Candidatus Chlorohelix allophototropha: one gene and its partner. The protein of the gene in region 1 interacts with the protein of each later gene in a pairwise test. Links are inferred from orthologs where the notes say so. Each region holds a gene or a part of one and is shown in the gene's direction. Other genes may lie near its edges.

Region 1 (5,136 bases):
AAGCATTCTGGCAGAAGATCGCCGTGGAGTGCTGACAATGTACGAATACGTAGTTCCGCATGGATCAAAGCAATGGCAGGGCTATTATGCGCCATGGGCGCGTATCAGCCCCCTAGATGATGGGCATAGCCTTTATATCCTAGCTTATTATCGAGATAACAAAAAGTGGCAAGATCTCGAAGTAACTGGACATTTGGAAGAGTGCCTACAAGCTATTAAAGATAACGTTTACGGTGTATTTTTTAATAAATAGGATTGAAAAATGAAAGTCATTGTAAATATAGAAGGTTCAAAAGATGACCTAAAGATTATCTTGCAGGTACTACGCGATAATATGGACTACGCAAACTCGAATGATACTTTCCGGTTGTATATGGAAAATGACCAACCGGGCGGTGAAATCTTTGAAGAACGCTATGACGAAAACGATAACTTGGTTGAACGACGTAGACATTAATTTTATGCGAGTAATCAAACGCTATAACAACCGAAAACTTTACGATACCGAGACTCGAACCTATATTACTCTGGATGGAGTAGCCAAACTGGTGGTATCGGGCGAAGAAGTTCAGGTAGTGGATAACGATACGGATGAGGATATTACCACCGTAATCTTTAGCCAGCTTCTACTTGAGCGCGAAAGAGAGCAGCGATTTTTACCTAGCGGTATGCTCAGCCAACTTTTACGGTTCGGTGGTGAAACCAGCCGCAAACTCGGCACAACTCTAACCCGTCCTTTTACCCTTACATTTGGGCAGTTTCTTGAACAGGAAGTAGAGCGCACCTTCAAATTTTGGGTGGATATTGCGGAAGGGCGTGAAGAAGATATGCTACGTTTTATTGAGCGACTCATTGAACAACGCCGCCGTACTCATCAAGCTAGTAGCCCAAATGAGGGCAATCGTAAAAACCCCAATAAAGTAAATCGCCTTGATATTATCGAGGATTTACCGCCCAAATAATCCTTCCCATGATTATTGACTCCCATACCCACATTTTTTCAAAAGATTTGATAGACCGCCGAAACGAGCTAACCGAACGTGATGAGCGTTTTCGGGAATGTTACGCTTCGCCAAAAGCCAAAATGGTAACCGCGGCTGAACTGGTACAGGAAATGGAGCGTGCCGGAATAGCTAGAGCGGTGGTTACCGGCTATGCCTTCGCTGATGGCACACTTTGCGCCGCCTCAAATGATCATATTATTGAAGCAATAAAGGCTTTCCCGGATAAACTGGTAGGGTTGGCAGCGATACAACCGCTAGAGGGGGATAAGGCGCTTTACGAAGCGGAACGCTGCTATTTAGCCGGGTTACGTGGTTTGGGTGAACTAACCGCCGACGGGCAAGGCTTTGACCTTACCGAACCTGCTTTATTCCGCGATTTGGCAGCATTAACCGCCAAATATAAGGGAGTCATAATGCTACATGCCAGTGAGCCATTGGGGCATCTTTACCCCGGCAAGGGCAAAACCACCCCGGATAAAATTCTGGCTTTAGCACAACATCACCCGGAATGTAATATCATTGCAGCGCATTGGGGAGGTGGGCTACCCTTTTACGAATTAATGCCCGAAATAGCCAAAGCCCTTTCCAACCTGTACTATGATACAGCCGCTACCACTTATTTATACCGCTTTGGCATTTTCAGAGCAGTGTGCGATCTGGCAGGGGCACATAAAATCCTATGGGCAAGCGATTATCCCCTACTTGGACAGGCACGTTTGCTGGAAAGAGTGCGAGGGGAAGCAATGTTAAACGAAATTGAATTAGAGCAGATATTGGGTGGGAATGCAGCACGTTTGCTGGGTCTGGAGGAAAAAGGAGAATGATTGCAGCAGTACGTGGTCAGTTAGAGCAAATGGGAACCGACTCGGTGCTTATCAATGTAGGCGGAGTTAGCCTGAGAGTGTTTGTACCTACCTCAGTGCTAGACGAACTAGGCGAAATTGGGCGAGAGGTAAAGCTGTTTACCCATTTTTACGTGCGCGAAGATCAGCTTGCTCTTTACGGTTTCAAAACCACTGAGCAGCAGGAATTATTTGAAATGTTATTGAGCGTGTCAGGCGTAGGACCACGCGCCGCGCTTAACTTGATAGGAACAGCGGATGTGGGTGCAACCCATCTGGCTATTGCGCAGAGTAACGTAGATTTTTTAAAGAAAGTATCCGGTATCGGACCCAAAACCGCTGCCCGAATCATTCTTGAGTTAAAAGGGAAGTTGGTAGATGTGCAAACGGCAAAAACAAGCCGGAAGGTGGAAGCAAATCCCACCGTATTGGAACGACGACAACTGGTAGAAGCGTTAGGCGGTTTAGGTTACACCCCCGCAGAGATACAAACCGCATTGAACGCATTACCAGCAGGGCAAGAATTATCGCTTGAAGAGCAAGTGCTGGAAGCGTTGCGGTTTCTAGGACAGTAGAAATTAGCAAGGTGATAATTTCATTCATTTCCTCAAAAATTGAAATTCTTGCATTATTTATTGAGATTTAAGTGTCGCAAAGCCTCCATTTTTTGTATTATAACTTTAGAAATATTAGGACACCTAGCTTTATTTTGAATTGGTAAACAACTTAAAGCCTAAAAACAATAATCTTTATTCAACCATTTTCTAGTAAGAATTTTAGATTTTGGTTCAGTTTATATAGATGAATTTGTATGTTTTGTAACAATAGTGTTGTAAAATAGCATAATAATAATACTCTACCATGTTGTAACCCTAAAATTTTAGAATTATAATTGATTAATAGTTAGATGAATAATTATTTTTAGCTGGAGTGGATAAAGCAATTTTTATTGCAAAGATTACAGCACCTAAAGCACGAGGGTTAGTCAGCCGCCAGCGTTTGATTGATGAAATCAACGACTTTGATTCTTATCGTTTGCTCTTAATCTCGGCTGGATCAGGTTATGGTAAAACAGCCCTCCTTGCCGATTTTGTCGCACAAACCACAGCGCGGTTAATTTGGTATTCCCTCGATGAAGGCGATAGAGACCCCCTAAGATTTTTCCGCTATCTAGTGCAAGCAGTTAAAGTAGCCTTTCCTGAATTTGGTATTCAGTTTGATGCGCTTTTAGCACAAATCGAATCTGGGCGAAGCCTAGAGCAGGAAAATAATCTCCAACGACTGGCAAATCAGTTTGCAGAAGAATTGGCAACCCAAATTTCGGTTGATAACAAGATTTCTGTGATGGTACTTGATGATTATCAGTACGCTGAAAGTGAGTTGGTTGGAACCTTTATGCGATTTCTGGCGCTCAAGTTACCTGAACATCTCAAACTGATTGTTTCCACCAGAAGTGTACCAGACCATTTACCGCTGGCTTATTTATACGCCAAACGCCTGATAAAAGGTATAGGAGCAGCCGAGTTAAGCTTTACACGTCAGGAAATTGCTGATTTGCTGGTTGATGTGTACAAGATTAAAGACTCCGAGATGGTGGACAAGTTGGTGGAATATTCCGAAGGTTGGGTCACCGCCGTTATCCTCGCTTTAGCAGGTCGGAAATCATCATTAAGTCGTCTCGATAGACTAAGTGGTCCCTATGGTCAGGGCTATCTGGACAGTTCGGCTCTGTTTGAATATTTGGGAGATGTGGTTCTAGCTGACCAGCCCCCTGATATAGAGGATTTTCTTCTTCAGACTTCTTGCCTACACCTTTTAAGTCCTGAACTATGCAACGAGCTTACCGGTTTACAGGATAGTGAGCGAATATTAGAAAAACTGGACAAGCGCAAGCTCTTCGTGGAAGTGGTAGCCGAAGTTCCTTCTAGTGACTTCAGCAAACCCGATACTTTTTATTATAAGTATCACTCGCTCTTTAAGCGTTTTCTACAGTCGCGTCTTGCTAATAAGAAAGAAGTATGGCGAGCATGTAACCTAAAAGCGGCTGAACTGGCTTTGCGTTCAGAATATTATATAGAAGGTGTGCAAAATTACCTTACTATAAATGAAGGGCGAAAGGCAGCGGAAATAGTAGCCGGACTGGCTACTCCGCTCTATGAGTCAGGGCTTATCAACCGCTTGACCGAACTAATCGGGCTAATCCCGCAAGAAGCGGTGGAGTCTATACCGGAACTTGCCTTTACATATGCCAGAATTTTGTTTGAAAAAGGGCAGAGCGAGGCTGCTATAAGATTAACCGAGAAAATAGAAAAGCAACACCTTGAAAATGGATCTGTCGAAGGGGCAGCAATGTGCTTGGCGCTACGCGCTCTCGGTTATTCACGTATGGGAATGGTTGAGGAGGGGGCACGCCTGATTGAAAGAGCCTCGGCATTTGTTGCTGGTAGGGGCTTGAGTCGGGAAAAAATCTATGCGCAAGCGCTAATATACACCACCGCAGGGATAGTTAAAACCGATTCCGGTCAGGCTGAACAAGCTGAAAATTCTTTTAAGAAAGGTCAGGAACTATTCGAACAATTAGAACTAAAATACCGGGTTATGCAAAGTGATATTTACCTAGCAACCGTGTATAAGGAAATGGGACGCTTGATACGAGCAGGGATTTACTTTGAAAGAGCTTTGAAATATTTTGCAGAAGTGGGCAACCAGAACCAAGAAGCCTATTGTCGATTTGGTCTGGCAAATTGTCAGATATTGCGAGGAAACTATCGGGAGGCTACCGAACAGCTAAAACTGACCTATGAACTAACTGAACAACTGGGCAGTCATTATCTAAAAACTTTTGTAATTTATCAGCAAGGTAATATAAGTAATTTTATCGGGAAGCATATAAATGCGCGGGAACAATATAACTCGGCACTTAAGCTAAGTCAGCAAATTGGTCTTCACAATCTTGAGCTTGAAACCCTCGCTATGATGGCGTTTAACAGTATGCTGCAAGGAAATCGAGTTGAGGCACGAGAACTTTTAATACAGGGTAAAGAGCTTAACCAAGAATATGCCCTGAATAATTTCGGCGCAATGCTGGAGACTGTTAGCAGTTTGCTAGATTTGGAAAACCGCAACTATAAAAAGGCTTTGACGGCTTTGGAGCAGGCGGCGAAAGTTTTCAAGGAATACAAGTGGCTGGATTGGATATGCCGCTGCCGCCTATACCAAGCGATTGTTTACTTTTCAATGTCCGAATTCAAACGAGCGGTAGGGCTTCTAGAAGAAAGCCTTGAACTGGT
Region 2 (5,090 bases), on another replicon or contig:
ATCCGAATCCTGATGCAACCCGATTTAGCGTTACAATTCAGGGCAGGTAAATTGGAAGATTTGCCTGCCGTCAAAGAAGTTTGCAAAGATGTATGGGGCGGTAACGATTACATGCCTTTTGTATGGGAGGAAAGACTTTCCGAACCGAACATAAAGGTATTTGTAGCCGAGATTGAGCAACAGCTTGCCGGACTCTACTGCCTCAAAACAATGAATGAATCAGGCTTAAAAACCGGTTGGTGGTCGGGAGTGCGGGTTGCTACCCCATATAAAAAGCTTGGCTTAGCCTATCGATTGCTCGAACACGCGATAGATGTAGTAAACCAAGAGGAAATAAACGTGTTGCGCTACAGCACCGCGGAAGACAATATTCCAATGCACCGGGTAGCTGAACGTTTCGGTTTCCGTCTTGTAGCTTCCTACAGTTATGCTATAGGACAGAAGAATATTATCCCATTGCCTGAAAATACAAATATCACTTTTCGTTCCTTGCAGCCTGATGAGTTAAAGTTAGCTTGGGACTTTATTATTAACTCGAGAGAATGGCAGCTTGACGAGGGGTTTCATTGTGACTCATGGACATGGCGAAAGTTGGAACTGACCGACTTGCAAGGTAAGTTGGCGAGAAATGCTGTGACCGGAGGCTTTGAGGGTGATAAACTTAAAGCGTTGAGTGTATTTAACTACGATGAATGGGAAAATCAGCAGGAGATATTTGTCAGTTGGCTGGGTGGTGATGTGCAAACACAAGCTCAATTGGCACAACATCTTGTCCACAACGCAATAGCAAAGCCATTGGAATATTCGCTGGTTATGATGTTGCCGACAAACTCGGATTTGGACAAAGTTCTAGAACAAACAGGATTCGTGCTCAGATCTGAAGATCGTATGCGACTTTACGAATTGTCTCTAGCGGTTGAAAAGGTTCGTAACAGAATGGTATAATTAATCGAGTCCGCTAAATATATCAGTTAACACGGATCAATACAGGTAAGCATATCCGATGTTGAGGAGAGAAATAAAGTATGTCAGGGCACAGTAAATGGCATTCAATCCGACGATCGAAAGCCATCATTGATAACAAACGAGGCGCAGTTTTTACCAAGCTCGCTCGCGAAATTTCGATTGCGACTAGAGAGGGTGGCGGCGCTGATCCTGACACCAACTTTAAGTTACGTGTAGCAATCCAGAAAGCGCGCGCCGAAAACATGCCCGTTGACAATATCAAACGCGCCGTTGAAAAAGGCATGGGCAGCGGTGAAGGCGGTTTGCAGCTTGAAGAAATTTTCTACGAAGGCTACGGACCGGGCGGAACAGCAATTCTGGTACAGGCGCTGACCGATAACCGCAACCGCACCTCTTCTGAGATTCGTAGCGCCTTTACTAAAGGCGGCGGCAATCACGGTGAACCCGGCTCGGTAAGTTGGATGTTTGAGCATGTAGGGTTAATTCGCATCGAACTTGGCAAGTATGATCCAGAAGAACTGATGCTCATCGCGATTGATGCGGGCGCAAACGATGTGCAAGAAGTCAGCGAAGATGACGAGGTTATTGAACTGGAAGTTTATACCGGATTTGAAGAAATGCGCAAGGTACAAGAAGCGTTGGAAAATGGCGGTATCAAAATAATTTCCAGTGAAGCGATCTTCAATGCCAAAACTACTATGGATTTGGATGATGCCAAAGCGCTGCAAGTGCTACGGTTGATGGAACGTCTTGAAGACCTCGACGATGTACAAAACGTCTATAGCAACCTGAATATTCGGGATGAGGTTGCGGCTCTCCAATAGGTTAGCACTTTTGCCCACACCATACAAAGATGAGAATCTGGTACTTGGCATAGACCCTGGCTCGGCTTTAATGGGCTGGGGTTTGGTGCATTTACGACCGGACGATTCGCTGGAAATGATAAATTATGGCGCGATCAGCACCTCGCCGCGCCTGCCAATGCCACAACGGTTGCAGCAAATTTATCGTCAGCTTACAGGTTTGCTTGAAACAGCCTTTCCCTCAGAGATAGCCATTGAAGAGCTTTTTTTCAATAAAAATACCACTACTGTTATAGCAGTAAGTCAGGCGCGAGGAGTAGCCTTACTAGCTGCCGCCGATCATAATATTGACGTTTTCGAATACACCCCCTTACAGGTTAAACAAGCGCTGGTAGGTTATGGTCGCGCCCAGAAAGACCAAGTACAAGAAATGGTGCGGATTCTGCTGAACCTCGACCAGATTCCGAAACCGGATGATGCCGCCGATGCGCTAGCGATTGCAATCTGCCACATACGTAGTCGCCGCTTTATGTCCCGGTTGGAGGCGCAAAATGGCTAAACCGCGCCCTTCTACCAAAAAACGACCAGAAGTTGTGATTGAATCCACTAAAAAGCGGGTTGACCAATGGCTGGTGGAACTGGGTATCGCCCCCACCCGCGAGAAAGCGCAAGCCTTGATAATGGCGGGGCAGGTGCTGGCTGGAACGCGCCGTATTGATAAAGCAGGGCAAAGCCTGAACCCTGTCGAAGCGCATACTCTTAACCTAAAAGAAGGCAGCGCTTTAAAATATGTCAGCCGCGGAGGTTTTAAACTTGAACACGCCCTCGATGTTTTCCAGATTGACCCAACCGGAAAATTGGCGCTGGATGTAGGAGCAAGTACGGGCGGTTTTAGCGATTGCTTTTTGCAGCATGGCGCACGTAAAGTGATTGCGCTGGATGTTGGCAATAGTCAATTAGCCTGGAGTTTGCGGCAAGACTCCCGCGTTTATATTTTGGATCACACCAACGTGCGCTATAGTGAAAGCCTGCCTGAAGTTGAACCCGGTAGGGGTGCAGCGCTAGCAGACGTAGCCGCCGTAGATGTGAGCTTTATTTCACTTAAATTGGTGCTACCGGCAGTACGAAACCTTATTATTCCCGATGCGCCCCTAGTGGTTCTGGTAAAACCGCAATTCGAAGCAGGCAAAGAACGGGTGGGAAAGGGTGGTATAATAAAGGACACCTTAGTGCATCGCGCCGTGCTTGAAGATTTGATAGAATGGTGGAATACCAATCGGTTTACCCTACAAGGACTAATCCGCTCACCTATCTTGGGAACTGAGGGTAATCTCGAATTTTTGGCGCATCTGAAAGCTGTGGAGGAAGTAGTTGATAACTGGGTTACCCCGGCTGCACACGGACTTGAACAACTATTAGGGAGAATGGAACTGTGAGACATATGGCAGTAGTTAGCCGCCCTGCACCTCCACCCGAAGCACAAGGGTTGGCAGATGCAGTTGAAAGGCTATTGACACAAGAAGGCATCAAAGTCTGGCGCGGAATTGTACCAGACGGGGGTGAGTATGCCCGGCGTATGGCAGAATGTGAATTAGTTTTTGTGCTAGGCGGGGACGGTACAATTTTGCACGCTGCAAATCTTGCTGCTGCAAACGGTGTGCCAATCGTAGGGGTGGACTTCGGGCGTTTCGGCTTCTTAGCTGAATTGAGTCGTGAAGAAGCCCTCGATAAGATTCCGGCTTTTGTAAGAGGTGAGCACTGGGTAGAAGAGCGCGTCATGTTAAGAGCCGAGCATATCCGGAGCGGCGAAGTAATGGGGCAATATCAGGCTTTGAACGATATTGTATTGGGTCGCGCGTATCTCTCAGGTATTATTGACGTGCAATTGGTCGTTGACGGTGAATACGTCACTACCTATTTCGGCGATGGCTTAATCGTAAGTACCGCCACCGGCTCAACCGCTTACAATATTGCAGCTGGTGGTCCGGTACTAGCTCCAAATATGGGTGCGATTGTGTTATCCGCGCTTGCACCGCATCTTACACACCTAAGCCATTTGGTAGTACCGCGTGATTCTACCATCACGTTGCATGTGGGAACGCGCAAAGGCGCAGCCGTTACAGTGGATGGGCAACCTGACTTCCAAATTCAGGATAAGGATATGCTGCGAGTAACCCTCGCACCCTTTACCGCTCGGTTTGCACGCCTCCAAGATAAAACCTACTTCTACAAAAACCTTGCCAACCGCTTGCGACGCGGCGGGTGATTTGAGAGCGGAAAACGGGTAAGTTGAAAAATAGGTCGGGCTTCTGGTTTCGTCACGCCATACCTTTCGGGCTTTACTTACTGGGAGCCATCATTTTCACTTATCCGCTGGTTTTAAATTTGGGCAGCCGCATTATCAGTACGCCCGGTAGTGACGGTTGGCAAAACCTTTGGCATCTCTGGTGGGTAAGGCACAGTCTAATTGACCTCAGAGCCTTGCCCTATTACACCGAGATGCTCTACTACCCGCAGCGCATTGATCTGCTGTTAGACCCGCTTAATGTTACTACCGGAACGCTTTCCATTCCCCTTCAATATCTTTTCGGTTTGGTTGCCACCTTTAATATTTGGGTTTTGCTGGCAATTACACTGGCAGGTTATTGCACCTACCTATTGGCAGGCTATCTGAGCGATAATTATCACGCTGCCATTGTTGCCGGAGTTATTTTTGCTTTCAGCCCCCTCATCTCGCTGTGGCTCAATCTTGGACAACTAGAACTTCTTACCGCCTTCTGGTTGCCGCTCTTTGCTTTGCTGTATCTCAAAACGCTGAAAGGGGAAGGACGCTGGCAATGGTACGCCGGGTTTGCCGCTTTCTCTTTTGTGCTGATGTCGCTGACAAGTTGGTATTTTGCCTATTATGGGCTGATTTTCGCCGGACTTTTACTGCTTTATCGTTTACTTAGCCATGAAGAAAAATTGCGTGGCTTACTATTGCGTGGGATTGGTACGCTGCTATTGGCAGGCGTTGCGCTGCTACCGATAGTTTTGCGTACAACTGGCGCGGTAGGGGGCGAACAAAATGTGGGCAGACAGAGTACCCTGAATTTCTGGCTCAATTCGGTAGCGCTCCTCGACCTGATAAAACCTGCACCCACCTTTATTTGGAAAGCCTTCGGCTTTAGCGATAATACAGATCAACGCTGGCTTTTTCTGGGAAGCATTGCGTTGGCGCTGGTGCTATTGGGATTGGCGGTTAATTTCAAAAAGCAATGGTTCTGGGGATTAACAGGAGTAGTTTTTCTTGAACTAGCGCTTGGACCTACATTGCGCCTC

What was found. Proteins that work in one complex are often made in the same cells at the same time.
Region 2: the proteins of ruvA (region 1) and ruvC interact in binary tests that used the Escherichia coli proteins (3 or more experiments, as listed by UniProt). The link is inferred for Candidatus Chlorohelix allophototropha from one-to-one orthologs.

Annotation. Positions count from the first base shown.
Region 1 is NZ_CP128401.1:89,747-94,882, forward strand. The notes cover bases 638-3,622. They hold ruvA (Holliday junction branch migration protein RuvA), read left to right. Parts: upstream 638-1,824; coding sequence 1,825-2,421; downstream 2,422-3,622. Other genes in these bases: OZ401_RS23500 (polyhydroxyalkanoate synthesis regulator DNA-binding domain-containing protein), read left to right, coding at 638-962; OZ401_RS23505 (amidohydrolase family protein), read left to right, coding at 971-1,828; OZ401_RS23515 (AfsR/SARP family transcriptional regulator), read left to right, coding at 2,777-3,622. Also shown: OZ401_RS23490 (hypothetical protein), read left to right, coding at 1-253; OZ401_RS23495 (hypothetical protein), read left to right, coding at 263-457; more of OZ401_RS23500, read left to right, coding at 417-637; more of OZ401_RS23515, read left to right, coding at 3,623-5,136. UniProt on the Escherichia coli protein: The RuvA-RuvB-RuvC complex processes Holliday junction (HJ) DNA during genetic recombination and DNA repair.
Region 2 is NZ_CP128400.1:342,060-347,149, forward strand. What follows is about bases 626-3,564. They hold ruvC (crossover junction endodeoxyribonuclease RuvC), read left to right. Parts: upstream 626-1,800; coding sequence 1,801-2,328; downstream 2,329-3,564. Other genes in these bases: OZ401_RS14200 (GNAT family N-acetyltransferase), read left to right, coding at 626-945; OZ401_RS14205 (YebC/PmpR family DNA-binding transcriptional regulator), read left to right, coding at 1,026-1,790; OZ401_RS14215 (TlyA family RNA methyltransferase), read left to right, coding at 2,321-3,205; OZ401_RS14220 (NAD(+)/NADH kinase), read left to right, coding at 3,211-3,564. Also shown: OZ401_RS14195 (chorismate mutase), read left to right, coding at 1-13; more of OZ401_RS14200, read left to right, coding at 13-625; more of OZ401_RS14220, read left to right, coding at 3,565-4,035; OZ401_RS14225 (glycosyltransferase family protein), read left to right, coding at 4,059-5,090.